DNA from 2 places in the Sinorhizobium sp. KGO-5 genome. Region 2 is predicted to be linked to the other one. Evidence: predicted binding sites of a transcription regulator. Region 2 holds the regulator's gene; the other holds the start of a gene.

What was found. Region 2 encodes LexA, which represses DNA repair genes until DNA is damaged. Its sites were predicted from a motif close to TGTTCNNNNTGTGTTCNG; they were not measured.
Region 1: the regulator LexA is predicted to act here: its motif matches at 3,154-3,171, upstream of BHD07_RS11510 (ATP-dependent helicase).

What each region holds. Positions count from the first base shown of each region.
Region 1 covers NZ_BDIZ01000002.1:485,236-492,759, forward strand. Annotated here, with positions in the region: gene BHD07_RS11505 (potassium channel family protein) at 305-745, opposite strand; gene BHD07_RS11510 (ATP-dependent helicase) at 1,047-3,110, opposite strand; gene BHD07_RS11515 (glutathione S-transferase family protein) at 3,261-3,911, opposite strand; gene BHD07_RS11520 (aminoglycoside adenylyltransferase family protein) at 4,073-4,849, opposite strand; gene BHD07_RS11525 (aldo/keto reductase) at 5,038-7,071, opposite strand; gene BHD07_RS11530 (ABC transporter ATP-binding protein) at 7,068-7,524, opposite strand, start outside.
Region 2 covers NZ_BDIZ01000005.1:273,040-280,563, forward strand. Annotated here, with positions in the region: gene BHD07_RS21915 (putative quinol monooxygenase) at 1-221, shown strand, start outside; gene BHD07_RS21920 (type 1 glutamine amidotransferase domain-containing protein) at 276-1,118, shown strand; gene BHD07_RS21925 (hypothetical protein) at 1,438-1,632, shown strand; gene BHD07_RS21930 (DUF3606 domain-containing protein) at 1,653-1,826, shown strand; tRNA gene BHD07_RS21935 (tRNA-Asn) at 2,202-2,276, opposite strand; gene BHD07_RS21940 (hypothetical protein) at 2,419-2,700, shown strand; gene BHD07_RS21945 (hypothetical protein) at 2,748-3,095, opposite strand; gene BHD07_RS21950 (calcium-binding protein) at 3,493-4,572, shown strand; tRNA gene BHD07_RS21955 (tRNA-Cys) at 4,619-4,692, opposite strand; gene lexA (transcriptional repressor LexA) at 4,911-5,627, opposite strand; gene BHD07_RS21965 (hypothetical protein) at 5,836-6,000, opposite strand; tRNA gene BHD07_RS21970 (tRNA-Ala) at 6,195-6,270, opposite strand; tRNA gene BHD07_RS21975 (tRNA-Ser) at 6,539-6,628, opposite strand; gene BHD07_RS21980 (hypothetical protein) at 6,823-7,035, opposite strand; gene BHD07_RS21985 (septal ring lytic transglycosylase RlpA family protein) at 7,486-7,524, shown strand, end outside.

The DNA of each region.
Region 1 (7,524 bases), on a different contig from region 2:
GGGAGGACATTTGAGAGTCTACATCCAGTCACTGCTTGGCAAGATCGAACGGGATCCCGGCAATCCAAAGATCGTCCGCAGGGACCCGGCGTCGGTTGCGGCTTCGTCGGCGAACGGGGATTGAGGAGCTCGAGCAGCCGACCCCCCATCATGGAGCCCCGGCGGCGGTGAATTCTCTGCAGGGCAATTCCAGGAACAGTGAGCAGCGGTTTCCGAATTGCGGGAAACGAAGCTGGGGCATCTCCGTGCGGAGAAGAGTGGGGGTCGCCATGTTCAACCCCCTTATTCATTGGCCTCTGGGCTGTTACTTCGGGTCGTCGCGCCAGATGCGCTCTACGGCAATGAAAGTAAACGAAGCCGACCAGGCAATCAGAACGAGCCCGTTCAACCCTTCCAGTCCGGCAAGAATTCGCATGTCGCCTGTCGCGTAGACATCGCCAAACCCCATTGTACTGTAGCAGGTCAGCGAGAAATAGAAGAAGTCTGTGGCGTTTGAGCCTGCCAGCCCTTCGAGTGAACCGAATTCAGGATGGTAATGCATCCAGGCAAAGGCCAGAGCGTAAAGGCCGACGCCGAAGAGGTGAGCCATAAAGGCTGACCCAAGAAAAACGACCATTTCAGCTCGTTTTGAAAGCACCTTGCGTCGACGCAGGATCGCTACGCCGGTCATGATTTCAAAATGAGTAGCGCTTGTCACGGTGATGAGTGCGGCGGAAAGCAGGCAGACCAACACAATCCCTGGCACTTATCAACCTCGCCCTGTGCTTGCCGCAGTACGACGGCGCCTCAAACGCACCAACTCGACTCGACGACGCTGGTACAACCACCATAGCAGGACATCGTCCGGATTGGGAGTTTCGGTCTGTCGGACCCGTCCCAATGTGCCGTTGCCGAGACCGACGGTGGGCAATAGCGGGAGTACAGGACAATGCATCTCAGGAATTCGGCGCGGTCCGTCGAGCATTTCCTTATTTTCTCTAATAGGAACCCCTGCGAAGCGCTGCCAGAGGACAGCCAGTGCGATGACCATCACGCATTGCTGAACTCTACTGCCACATGGTGCGCATCCGGGCCGCGACATCGATGCGGATCTGCTTTGCGCTGCGCTCGGAGGCATTGGGGCTGGCGACGGGCCAGATTGCACTCTCGAAGAACTGAAGCAATGTCGCGGGGATAAAGCGTGTGCGGCTCGCGTAGACATGGCGGTCACCCTGCGCGTGCTGACCGCCGGTGAAGAAGCGTTGCGGCACCATCAGCGTCAAACTGTCCTTGGCGCGCGTCATGCCGACATAGAGAAGTCGCCGCTCCTCTTCCAGCTCGTGGCTGGTGCCTGTGGCCAGATCTGACGGAATGCAACCGTCGACGACGTTGAGCATGAAGACGGAGCGCCATTCCTGCCCCTTGGCCGAATGGATGGTCGACAGGATCAGATAGTCCTCGTCGAGCAGCGGTACGCCGGCCTGGTCGCTCGTCGCGTCCGGCGGATCGAGCGTCAGCTCGGTGAGAAAGCGCTCGCGGCTCTGATAGCCGGCGGCGATCTGCTCGAGTTGCACGAGGTCGGCCCGGCGCGTTTCGGCATCCTCGTGTAGTCGTTCGAGATGCGGTTCGTACCATATCCGCGCAATCTCGATTTCCATCGGCCATGCGGGTTTGCGCAGGGCCTGCAGCAGCTCGACCAGGGACAGCCAGTCCGAGCCGCTCCTCGGCGGAGCGGGGACTTCCCCAAGCGCCATCAACGGCTCGGGGTCGGTTGCGATCGTGTCCAGGATCTTGCCTGCGGTCTGCGGGCCGACGCCCGGCAGCATCTGCAGGAGCCGGAAGCCTGCGACGCGGTCACGCGGGTTCTGTGCAAAGCGCAGCACAGCCAGCATGTCCTTGACGTGAGCGCTGTCGAGGAACTTCAGACCTCCGAACTTTACGAAGGGGATGTTGCGGCGGGTCAGTTCCACCTCGAGGGGGCCGCTGTGGCTCGAGGTGCGGAAGAGGACGGCCTGCTGTTTGAGGAGCATTCCGGATTCGCGATTGGCAAGCACCTGCTCGACGATGCAGTTCGCCTGATCGGCCTCGTCCCTCACCGTCAGCAGCTTCGGACGTTCAGCCGACTCGCGATCCGTCCAGAGGTTCTTGGTGAAGCGTTCCCGGGCCAGATCGATGACCCCGTTGGCGGCCGCGAGGATCGGCTGGGTCGAACGGTAGTTGCGGTCGAGGGTGACGATCTCGGCCGGCGGCGAGAACTGCTTCGGAAAATCCAGAATGTTGCGGACCGTCGCCGCCCGGAACGAGTAGATCGACTGCGCGTCGTCGCCGACGACCGTCAGGCCGCGCCCGCCGGGCTTCAGGGCCAGCAGCACTGAGGACTGGAGTCTGTTGGTATCCTGATATTCGTCGACGAGGACATGGTCGAAGCGGTTGCCGATATCGTCGGCTAGGGAGGGATCGCTGACCATCTGCGCCCAATAGAGAAGCAGGTCGTCGTAGTCGAGGACGTTCTGCGCCTGCTTGGCCTCGACGTAGACGGCAAACAGTTCCTTCAACTGCTGTTCCCAGCCGGACACCCACGGGTACCAAGTGCGGAGCACTTCATTCAGCGGCATTTCCGCGTTCACTGCCCGCGAATAGATCGCCAGGCAGGTGCCCTTGGCCGGAAACCGGCTTTCCATCTTCGAGAAGCCGAGTTCGTGCCGCATGAGGTTGATCAGGTCGGCGCTGTCCTCGCGGTCGTGAATGGTGAACTCCGCATTCAGCCCGATCTGTTCGGCATAGATTCTCAGCAGCCGTGCCCCAATACCGTGAAATGTGCCCGCCCACGAAAGAGCGTCGGTCGTCGTTGCGGAACTGGGACCGAGCACCTGCGCGCAGATGCGCCCGACGCGGCGCGACATCTCGGCCGCGGCCCTTCGCGAGAAGGTCATCAGCAGAATGCGGCGCGGATCGGCGCCGTTAACGATCAGGTGAGCAACGCGATGGGCCAGGGTGTTGGTCTTCCCGGAGCCCGCGCCCGCGATGATCAAAAGTGGGCCTGTCCGGGCGCCTTCTCCTGCTCCGATACCATATTCGACGGCGCAGCGCTGTCTCTCGTTCAGTTTCTCCAGATACGCCGCCGTCGCCATTTACTTCCCCTCGATGAGCTCTTTGATATCCGGCCGCGGCCTTAAGAACGGAGGGGGAACATACAAGCCCGATCGGCCCTTGGAAAGTGGGACGTCCCGGATTCGCTCGGACATTGCCGCTTGTAATCAATCGGCCGGCGCGGACCTTTGTCAGCCGGTCGGTGCGGCGGTGAAAACCGCCAGCTGAGCGTCGAAAGCGCGCTTGTATGCGGGCCGCGCTTTGCCGCGGGCCACATAGGCGCAGAGGTTCGGATATTCCTCCAGTATACCCGATCCTTCCAATCTCCGCAGCACCGTCACCATCAGGAGGTCAGCGGCGCTGAACGCTCCGTCGATCCAGTCCGCATTGCCCAGTCGGTCGGAAAGTTCGCCCAGCCGCCTGCGGATGCGTTCGTCGATGAAGGGCAGACGCCGCTCGTACCAGGTCTCGTCGCCTTCCAGATACTCGGCGACCTCGCGATCGACGATCGGCGGCTCCACCGTGTTGAGCGCGGCAAACATCCATGTGATCGCGCGCGCCCGGGCATTCGCATCCTCCGGCAGCAGGCCCGCATGGCGCTCAGCGATATGAAACACGATCGCCCCCGACTCGAACAAAGCGAGATCGCCTTCTTCATAGGTCGGAATTTGCCCGAATGGATGAAGTGCGAGATGCGCGGGTTCGTTCATCGCCTTGAACGAAAGAAGACGAACGTCGTAAGGCTGGCCCACTTCTTCGAGCGCCCAACGAACGCGCATGTCACGCGCCATACCCTGGCCGCCATCGGGCGACCGCTCAAAGGCGGTAATGGTAATAGTCATGCTGCTCTCCATCCTTGTCCATCTTGAAGACGACCGGCTGAACGCGATTCCGACACCCCATGCGCGAGATAATCCTCGCGGCCGATTCAGATACGGCACGATGGTGCGTTCCTGCCGCTGCTAAGCGGAAGAGGCTTCCCGGCAGATTCCGCTCCAAAGCGTCACAGGAGTTCCGAGACCCGCTGGCGCAGAAATGCTGCCGTCCGCTCGCAAGCAGTCTGCCGATCTTGCCAGTCGTCCTTGACCTTGCCCAGATAGGCCTCACGCGCGTAGATCAGCATATCAGCTTCCTCGTCCGGCATCTGGCTTGCCGCCCATGTCGCTGCAGCATCCTTGGGGATGAAGTCACCGGTGGCCGATGTACGCCACATGCGCGCAAGGGTTAGCAACACGTTCCGCTCGTCCCCCTGTAAACTGTCGCCCAATGAGGGGAGTGCATCGCGCATTGCGCGGCGAATTTGTTCTGGCGGAAGCGAGGGCAGAAGCTCCTTTGCATCGGGGCCGAACAGTGGAACGGCCTCTTGTCGTGCCTGGGCCAGCACAAGCGTGTTTTCCGGGTCGGACACAGGTACGGGGAGACCTCCGCATTCGAATGTGTCCCGCAACCATTCGCCATAGATGAATTCAGCCCGAGCAGGAAAATCCGGTGCGGCGATATCTGCCCGCAGAAACACCATCAGTTCAATGCAGCGGGGCGCCCCGACCAGACGGGGATGGCGGCCGGACATTCGCAGCAAAGCCGCCAGAAGATCGCGACGCTGTTCGTCAGCCATGGGGCAGTCGACGATCGCGAGGAGGTCGACGTCACTCTGCGGTCGCAAGCCACCCGAAACTGCCGATCCATGCAGATAAACCGCAAGGAGCGCGTCTCGAAGGATGCTGCGGATGGTTTCTGTCGCTGCCAGTGCCTCGTCAATCTGTTGTCTGTCCGCTCGCATGGCTCGGCTCGATTTGCATGAGTACTACCAGGAGAAAGTGCGTACCGGCTTCCCGTGCGGAAGTGCGCAGTTTCAAAGTGTTAGAGCGTTTCACTGGTCCAATGAAACAGTGAAACGCGCTAGAATACTGCAACGAGCGTATCAAGCTCTTGAACCGATACAAGGCAGCTTTTAGTGCGAGCAGACCTTCAGGCAGCGCTCGACTGGCCCGGGTCGCCATCTCGCAGCCACCGGACGTCACCTGGGGAAAGCGCAATTGAGAAAGCGTCGAGGCTGTGGTTGAGCTCGGAAAGCGAGCGCGGGCCGATCAGCGGGATGACACGGCCCTTCTGCGCCAGAACATAGGCGAGCGCTATTTGAATCGGGTCCTTGCCGAGGTTGCGCCCGAGTGTGATCGCCCGGTCCCGCCGAGCGAAGTTGCTTTCGGAATACCAGGAGCGGGCAAGTTCCGAATCGTCCCGCTTGCCGCGGCCCGCGCGGTCGGTGAAGAAGCCGCGCGCCTGGCTCGACCAAGCGAAATTGGTGACGCCTTTCTCCTCCAGCCAGTGCATCCAGGCGTCGTCCGAGGACGAAATGCAGCCGGCCCAAACCGGCTCGACCATCTCAGCCAGCGAGAAATTGTTGGAAAGCACGCTCGGTTTCGTCTTGCCGGTACGCTCGGCATAGGCGATTGCCTCTTCGAAGCGTTCGCGCGTCCAGTTCGAACCACCGAACGGGCCGCGGATGCGGCCGGCCTTCACCTCCGCGTCCATGGCGTCGACGAATTCGCCGACGGGGATGTCCGGATTGTCGCGGTGCATGAAGTAGATGTCGACATAATCGGTGCCCATGCGCTCGAGGCTGGTCGTCAGTTGCTTGTGGATCACGTCCGGATAGCAGAGCGGACTGTGCGCGCCCTTGGCGATGACGACCGTTTCCTGGCGCACGGCGCGGCTGCGCATCCACTCGCCGACGAGCCGGTCCTGCAGACCATTGCCGTAGAGAAACGCAGTATCAACCAGGTTGCCGCCCGCCTCGAAAAAGGCGTCGAGTACCATGGCAGCGGATGAGAAGGTCGAAAACTCCATGAGGCCGAGCGCAGCAAGCGATATCTCCTTTTGCAGGCCGTCGATGCGGCCGCTCCGCACAAGGCTGGTCTTGCGGGAAAGCTTGTCGCCGCGCACCGTTCGGGTCCGCACCGTGTGTTTCTCGCCTTCGTATTCCAGGCCGATCGCCGCACGCCACTTGTCCATGACACGCAGATTCCCGAGTGTGTCGGCCCGGCTCATGCCCGGATAGGCAAATTCCGTGCGACCTGCGCGGATCGCGTCGCCGGCGGCCTCGACCTCGAAGCTGTAGAGATGGCGTGGCTCGGCGACCGGGACTTCCTCCTGGCGGCCGTCGGCGTGGATTACGCGGATGATGTTGGTGCCTCCCCGCTTACCGCCGGCGAACCAGAAGTGACCGACCTCGATGCGGCCATTCGTGCCGAGGATCCGCAGCACGTTTTCCTGCACGAGAGAGACCGAGCAGGAAAGCTCGGCGATGATGCCGTTCGGGAAGGACAGGAGGGCAGAGGTCCACTCGTCGACGCCCGTCCGACCAAGATGGCCGAGGGCGGTCACCTCGGTCGGCTCCATCACGCCCGACGATGTGCCGATGCCCGCGATGAGGCGCGCCATGGAGGTGGTGTAGCCGCCCACGTCCAGTATGCCGCCGCCCGCCATTTCATTGGAAAAGAGCCGATGCCCCTCATCGTAGGGCAGCTTTGCAAAACCGAAACTCGACTGGATCTTGCGCACCTCGCCGACCATCCCGCTTTTCACGAGCTGCACGATCTTGGCGGTCAGCGGGTGAAGCCGGTACATGTAGGCTTCGGCCATGAAGGTGCCCGCCTTGCGGGCAGCCTCGAACATGGCGTCCGCTTCCGCCGCCGACAGACCCATCGGCTTCTCGCAGAGCACGTGCTTGCCCTTTTCGGCGGCCTTGATTGCGTATTCCGCGTGAAGCGGATGGACCGTGGCGATGTAGACCGCATCGATTTCCGGGTCGTCGAGCAGTGCATCGTAACCGGCGACGATGCGCGTGCCCGGAAAATCGTCCGCAAGGCCGGGCTTTGCCGGATTGCGGGCGCCGATTGCGACGACCTTTCCGTTGGCGGATTGCAGCGCGCCGGCGAAGAAGTCCTTCGCGATGTTGCCGGGGCCGAGAATGCCCCAGCGGATCCTGGTCAGTTCGTTCATATCGTGCCTACTTTGGTTTGGTTTGAATGGATGGCCTTGCGGACCGTCACGGTCCGCTCGCCGTCGCCGGCGAAGAGATAGGCGTCGTGCGGATCGATCGAGAGCGATACCAGGCTATCGGCGGCTATCGGCGTCACCTGGCCGATCTGCACCGTGATGTTGCCCGTGCCGCTCTCCGAACTGACGCATTGCAGGGCGCCGGCGTCGACATAGAGGATCGTTTCGCGGCCGAGATGCTCGACGAGGCGTACCTTGCCGGAGATCGCCGCCCGGGTGGCATCGCCAGCGGCGAGGCGGATGTTCTCGGGCCGGATACCGAGCGTGGCCCTGTCGCCCGATTTCAGTACTGTACCCTCGGCGAGCGATACGGCCAGGGGTGCAAGACCGGGCGCCGAGATCCCGGCCATCGCCCCGGAAACCTCGTCGATCGTCACGTCGAAGAAATTCATGCGC
Region 2 (7,524 bases):
AGCTCGTTGCCGAGACTCTCATGGAGGACGGCTGCCTGCGCTACGAACTGCACCAGTCCCTCGATGACGGCCGCATTCGCATCTTCGTCGAAAGCTGGGAGAGCGAAGCACAATGGCGTGCCCACATGGAAGGCGCTGCCATGCAGCGGTTTCTGGCCAGCGGCGTCGGCGACTATTTCGCCGATTTCTCGCTGCATCGGCTGGCGAAGATCGCCGGCTGACACAGCCGCAACACACTCCTGACCACGCAATTTTCAAGCATCCGGAGACAGACGATGAAATACCTGCGTCGCCTCGCCATCACCCTTGCCCTCGGTTTCAGCGCCGCCAGCGCCCATGCAGCAAACGTGCTGGTGGTTCTTTCCGATTCAGACCATCTCGACCTGAAGGACGGCAAGGTCTTCCAGACCGGCTTTTACCTCAACGAACTGATGCAGCCGGTCGAGGCGCTGCTCGATGCCGGTCACGAGATCACCTTCGCCACCCCCAAGGGCACGGCGCCGTCCATCGACAAGACCTCTATCGACAAGATGTATTTCGGCGGAGACGAAGCTGCGATGAAGGCGAGCGAAGCGCAGCTTGAGGAAATCGGCTTGCTGTCTGACACTGCCTCGCCCGTAATCAGCCTCGCGCGGGTCGAGCAGATCGGCTACGACCATTTCGACGCGGTCTATGTCCCTGGCGGCCATGCCCCGATGCAGGATCTTCTTGTCAGCCCGGAGCTCGGCAAGGTGCTGACGCATTTCCATGAACAGGGCAAGGCGACCGCGCTCGCCTGCCATGGCCCCATCGCGCTCATCTCGACCCTGCGGGACCCGAAGGCTTTCACCACACAGCTGGAAACCGAAGGCGCAGCGAAAGCAGACCGTGAATGGATCTATGCCGGCTACAACCTGACTGTGATCAGCAATGAGGAAGAGGAACTGGCAAAGGGATTGCTCGGCGGCGGCGCGATGAAGTTCTATCCGCAGGATGCCCTCACGCAAGCAGGTGCTCGCTATCGTCAGTCCGATGCGCCCTTCAGCGCGCATGTCGTCACCGATCGGGAACTGATCACGGGCCAAAATCCGGCCTCGGCCCCCGCCGTGGCGCAGGAACTCCTCAAGCGCTTGAAGTAAGCGGCGACATGTCCGGCCAGCACGAGGCCAGCCGGCGAGACCGCGCTCAGTTGCGGCGTTGATGCGGGGCTCTTCGAATGCAAAAGCCCGGCGCAGCAGGAATGCCGCGCCGGACCTCGAGTTGAATTGAGCAAAGAGGAAATCTGAAGCTGAGAACATCGAGGCACTGATTGAGCCGTGGACGTCCCTGATACGGTGAAATCCTTACCGGTCGACGGCGCGTCCCGGACAACGACATCACCCATTGACGCGTCATAAGCCCGCCCTTGCCGAAGCGTGATCCGCTCCTATTCTTCATCCAAGTACATGGAGGAAAAGAGTGGCAGATAAGGACAAGGAGCCGGATCGTGACCGCGATCTCGTTTCCACCGAGGGGCATGGGGTCGCAAGTGATGAGAAAAATGCGGCCTATAGGAGAAGGATGGTGCAGGAGGCCCTCCGTGAAGGAAACCCTGCCGGGGTGAAAGCGAAGGACTATCTCAGCAATAGATGGTTGTCCGGCGGCTCGTGGTAGACCGTCGATGAGAGGAAAGCATGGCAGATAATCCGAAGAAGAAAGGCCGCGACCGCGAGCTCGTTTCCGAACAGGAGCACGAGGTGGCCTACCTCATGAGAACGGCGAAGGTGACGCGGCAGAAGGCGTTGAAGGCGATCCGTGAAGCTGGGCCGAACCGCGAAAAAGTGATGGAATATCTCGGCAAGAAATAACGCTCAAAAGAGCGTCACCTGCTGGACCTCCTTTGTCTCCGGCTCAAATGGCGGTCGCGTCCCGCCTTTCGTGGCGTTCGTCTCCTGATCCGCGCCTTCTCCCATGCGGCGTGATAGTTCGTGTGCAGCTCGGCACGCGGCGATGATAGCGATAGATGCCGCTTGCGGCGTTTCTCATTGCGTAACGCGCAATAGCTTCGGACCCTATGAATTCCCCGTTTGCCGGCCTGTGAGGTCCGAAAAGCAGCCAAAATGTAACCAAAAAGCACGCCAGCACCGAACCCTTAGAGGCTTGGTGCATTTACATGATCGGTTAAGCGCTTGAAAATACTCGAAGAAAAAGCCCCGCACCGCGAGGTGCAGGGCTTTGAAAACTGGCTCCCCGGGCCGGATTCGAACCGGCGACCTATCGATTAACAGTCGAGTGCTCTACCGCTGAGCTACCAGGGATCATCTGCGCCGCAGAAGTGAGGCTGCTAATACAAATGCTTTTCCGATTTGCCAAGCGGTTTTTCAAAAAAAATGTCGGCAGGCGGTTGCCGCCCTGTGGAGAAGGCACCAACTGTGGGGTCATTGGTACGGAAGAAGAGTGATGGCGAAGAAGCATTTTGGCATCGATCCCAAGACGCGTGAGATCGTACTCGGCAAATGGCGGATGAGCCTGCCCAATTCGCCGGCATTGCGCGTGCTCATCGGCGTTCTGCTCGTCTTCGGCGGTCTGCTCGGTTTTCTGCCCATCCTGGGCTTCTGGATGGTTCCTCTGGGCCTGCTCGTGCTTTCGCACGATATTCCCTCGATGCGCCGACGGCGGCGCAAGCTGGCCGTATGGTGGGCCCGATGGCGCAGCAAGCCGAACTCGTCCGGCAGATCCTGAGAGGTGGGCCTTGCCAAGAGTTCCGCCAGCATCCGGATGCACGCATTTCAGTCGTCGGAATTGCGCGGCTTTCGACGTCGTTTGGGCAGGAGGGCGACAATGACGCAGGCGAGGACCAAAGCGACCGGCCAGAAATCGGTCGCCTGGTCCCAACTCCACCTCCACATTTCATAGCCCTCCAGGTGAGGCGGCGGCAGCTTTGCGCTGATCTCGAAATCACGTTTCTCGCGGCCGTGGAAGTGTCCGATGGCGAAGGCGAGGCCGATGATCAGCGCCAGCCTTCTCGGTGCAATCGCCATGAACAGGAGGGCGACGACTGCTGCAATACAGAAGCCCTCGACCACATGCCCGAGCCAATCGAAGTGGCGCTGAATGTAGCCCCAAGGAATATCCATCACGTCGCGCTTCGAGTGCCGCCCTCCCGATGAGGCCGGCCGACGGACCGCTATATCACAACCGCCGATCACGAGACCACACGATCCTCGAGGTTTCGCCCTTCGCGGACGTCTTCGGGAGCGTGGGCGAGCTCGTCCTTCTTCCAGTATCCGGACGCTGAGTGTGGTCGCAAAGTACAACTTGTAGTTAATCCAAAGTGGTCAATAGACAGGAACATCACGTTCGGCAACATTGGAGCGCTTTCAGGAAAAGGGTGTAACGGTCTTCCGTAGGAAGTCGGTATTTTCATAGCGTTAGCTCGTCACTCCGACGGAGCCCGACGAAGTCGGCGCCGCGAAGGCCGTCCGGGTTTCCCAAGACGAGCATCGCCTACTTTACAGCACTGTGGAGAGAAAAATGGCGCATCTGATCGGTGGCATCGCCCCTTGGCTCGGGCTGGACAACCACATCTTCGGAACGAACGATCCGGATATTATCTTCGGAGACCCGTTCACGACCGGCAATAGCCTAGGAGTCTCCGAAATCGGCGGCTTCCTGTCTTCGGGGCAGGGTGGCCGCGACAGCCTTGACGGCCTTGGGGGCAACGACACGCTCTTCGGCGACGCTTGGACGATCTCCAATCAGGGGCGTGGTGGCGACGACCAGCTCGACGGCGGCGCCGGCGACGACACGCTGTACGGCGATGCCTTCCAGATCGATGCGATTGATTCCGCTACCGTCGCCGGAGGGAATGATCGTCTCTCGGGCGGCAAAGGCAACGATACACTCTATGGCGATGGCTACGATTGCCTCAGCGGACGTGGTGGAGACGACTGGCTCGACGGCGGCGCCGGAGACGATACTCTCTCGGGCGACGCTTTCTCCCTGGGCGATTTTTTCGTTGGCGGGAACGATCGCCTCCAGGGCGGAGAGGGCCATGACAAGCTCTACGGGGATGGCCTCGACCAGGGCGTCGTGGAATCCGGCATTGGCGGCAACGACCACCTGTATGGTGGTTCGGGCAATGACTTTCTCGTTGGAGACGTTCTTTTCTCACGTGGCGGCAGTGGCGGCGACGACCTGCTCGACGGAGGCAAAGGCAATGATGTCCTGTATGGCGATGCAGAGGTCGGCGTGGACACCGCGGGTGGGAACGACCTCTTGATCGGCGGCACCGGTAACGATCAGCTCTGGGGTGATGGTCGACTGACCGCAGGCTTCGCGGTCGAGACCGGTGCCGATCAGTTCCTGTTTTCACGAAACAGTGGTCGGGATGAGATCTTCGACTTCGAATTGGACAAGGACGTCATCCAAATCGCTGGCTATGGCTACGACGACTTCGCTGATTTTTTGCCCAACATCGGCAACGATGCTGACGGGAACGCTGTCCTGCAGTTGAATGGCACGGTCGATCAGGTCACTCTGATCGGCATCCACGCTGCCGACCTCAGCGCTGCCAACTTCGTCTTTGCGGGCGCGGAGTTCGCCTTCGTCTGACGCAGGTAAGATTTGTCGGTAACAAAGCTGAATAGGGGTGGTTTTTTGGAGGCCTCGCCCGGAATTGAACCGGGGTACAAGGATTTGCAGTCCTCTGCGTCACCACTCCGCCACGAGGCCTCTACGATCTGCGATTTTCAAATCGTGGCGCGGATTTAGAATGATTGCCCGCAATCCGCAAGAGGGTACATTTGGAATAGGGTCTTTTTTATTCTGTATAAATATGGCTTCGGTTCTGTGGAGGCGTGGCCATAGCGCCCCAAGGCGCAATGCGCCCACTTCTAACGCTTTGAAATTGCGTACTTCCGTGGGAAACGCCTGCACACCTCGTCGGGAGGCTAGTGGTACCGCCGGATGAGGCCGACAAGCCTGCCTTGGATCTTGACCCGATCCGGACCGAATATCCGTGTCTCGTAAGCCGGATTGGCGGCTTCGAGCGCAATAGAGGCGCCCTTGCGACGGAAACGCTTCAGAGTTGCTTCCTCGTCGTCGATCAGGGCGACGACGATATCCCCGGGGGTGGCAGTGCTTCCGTTCCGGATGATCACCGTATCGCCATCGAGGATGCCGGCCTCGATCATCGAATCACCCTTGATCTCGAGAGCGTAGTGCTCGCCGCTGCCGATCATTTCGACCGGTACGGAAATATCGTGCATGTTGTTCTGGATTGCGGAAATCGGCACGCCGGCGGCAATGCGGCCCATGACCGGGACAGCGACCGATGCGATCTCGGCCGGGGGCGCCGGTTTCGGTGCGGGGGGCGGGGCCGCAGGCTTGCCCAGACTGCCTTCGATCACGCTCGGCGAAAAGCCGCGGCGGACCTGCGAAACACCGGCATAGGCCTCCGGCAGCTTGATGACTTCGAGGGCTCGAGCGCGATTCGGTAGCCGGCGAATGAACCCGCGCTCTTCGAGTGCGGTGATCAGACGATGGATGCCCGATTTGGAGGCAAGGTCCAGGGCATCTTTCATCTCGTCGAAGGACGGCGGAACCCCGGATTCCTTCATTCGTTCATGAATGAACAGAAGCAATTCCTGTTGCTTGCGGGTCAGCATGGCGTCACTCCAGAATCGCGAAACAAATCAAGAACAGAACCTATCTGTTCCATATGTGTTCCGCAAGTGCCTAAAATTCCGTGAATACCGCTTGCTGCTGAATGCCTGTCCGCTTTCCATCCGGCGTGCGATGGCGATCGCTCGGAATCTGGGGGCAGGGGCGTACGCTCACTTACAGCGGCCGGCCCAGTCGCTCGCCTACGCCATGCTAATAGGCAAGCCGCAGTCCGCCCGGCGTAAGAACGTCGAATTCAGGCTCGGGATAGGGCCCGTACCACTGGGTATAGGTCGTGTTGGTCGAGCCTGTGCTGGCGCACCCCGAAAGGGCGAAGAGGGAAAAAATTACGGCTGCCACCAAAGATTTAACAGGCATGTTTTTCTCCACTCGCGGGAGTTGCCCAGACCTCGAACGGGTCAGACTAAAACTTTCTCTCAAATCAGCTTTTTTGGCAAGCGCAGCCGAGCCGCGGCATCGCCCGGGCTCCGCAACCTGACGTCCGGCATCGGTGGATGTTAGCTCAGGTAAGATCCGTTACCTGGGTCTCCGGGCTGGACAAAAGAGGGGAATGGTGGAGTCGAAGGGAGTCGAACCCTCGACCTCCGCAGTGCGATTGCGGCGCTCTCCCAACTGAGCTACGACCCCACTGGTCACCCATTGTATAAGATTTTTCGGCCCCGCGCACCAGTGCATTCCGTTTGCCGGCTTCACCCTTGCCGCCCGGTAGGGCACGCTGCAATTCACCCATCCGAATATCGCCCCTTCGCGATGGAGTCCCAAAGCAGCTTCTTCCGCTCCTGCAGGTGACGCAAAGCGTCGGAAGGGCAGGGCAGCCACGAGCCTTGCGGGTGGGGAAGACGGCCATCAGTGACGAGAAGCTGGGAATTCCGGCGTGCCCGGATCAATTCTGAAATGGCGGAAGAGGTGGGATTCGAACCCACGGTACGCTTTCACGCACGCCGGTTTTCAAGACCGGTGCCTTAAACCGCTCGGCCACTCTTCCAGGTGATTGCGGAGCTTCGTGAAATTCGTTTCCGAGTTCTCGATGGACCGGCGATCGCTACCGGGTTTGCTGCCCATTCACCAACGGCTGGCTTTTTAGCAGCTTTGATCACAGCGTCAACTTGCTCCGGAGCATTTGCTTGCATTCGAGGCGTGCCGCGCCGCATACGCCCGTGGCACGGTTGTGGGCCATCGTCACGGGCGGAGTCCGCTGTCCGGCGCCGCAGTCGGACTTTCGTCGCCTGCCCGGGCGACGTAGGTCGCGACATCCCGGCTTCTGCCGTCCAGGAGCGCCGCTCCGGCAAGCAGATAAACGGCAATCGCCAACATCGACAGGAGCATTATGCCTAGGGGGAGGCCGGTTGCCGCCCGTCGCTCCGGCGGCCCATAATCGTATCTGTCGTCCATTGCGAGATCCTCTCGGACTTGGGCCGGAGCACGGGCACCACGCCAACCGGGGACGGAGCCTCAGAGTTGCACCGACGGGAAGCTTCGGCCAGCTCTGAGGCCGCCGCACCCCGCGGCCGACGAGCCACGCGGGTGCTTATTGCGATATGTATCGGCAGGGAAACCCGGCAACGGGTTTCGGACCTTTGGCGCGCTCTATCGGACCATGGTCCAGCGACTCATTTACGTTTCGTAAACCATAGCGAGCGTTTTTTTGCCTCCGTTCGTCCTCCGGTTCGCAATTTCGCCTTGTTGTTGTCATGATTGTTCGACTGTTCCGTTTCGGGACGGCGAAATTCTCGCGGGGGGAACTACTGCACGATTGCGACGATCGTTGCGCGTTCGGTCGGATGCGCGAGCGCTGCAGGAGCGGATTTCGGGTGCGGCTTTGCGAATGATCTTGTGGGACAGATGACATCCAATAACGGTGCGGCATATCTTGTGAGGGGG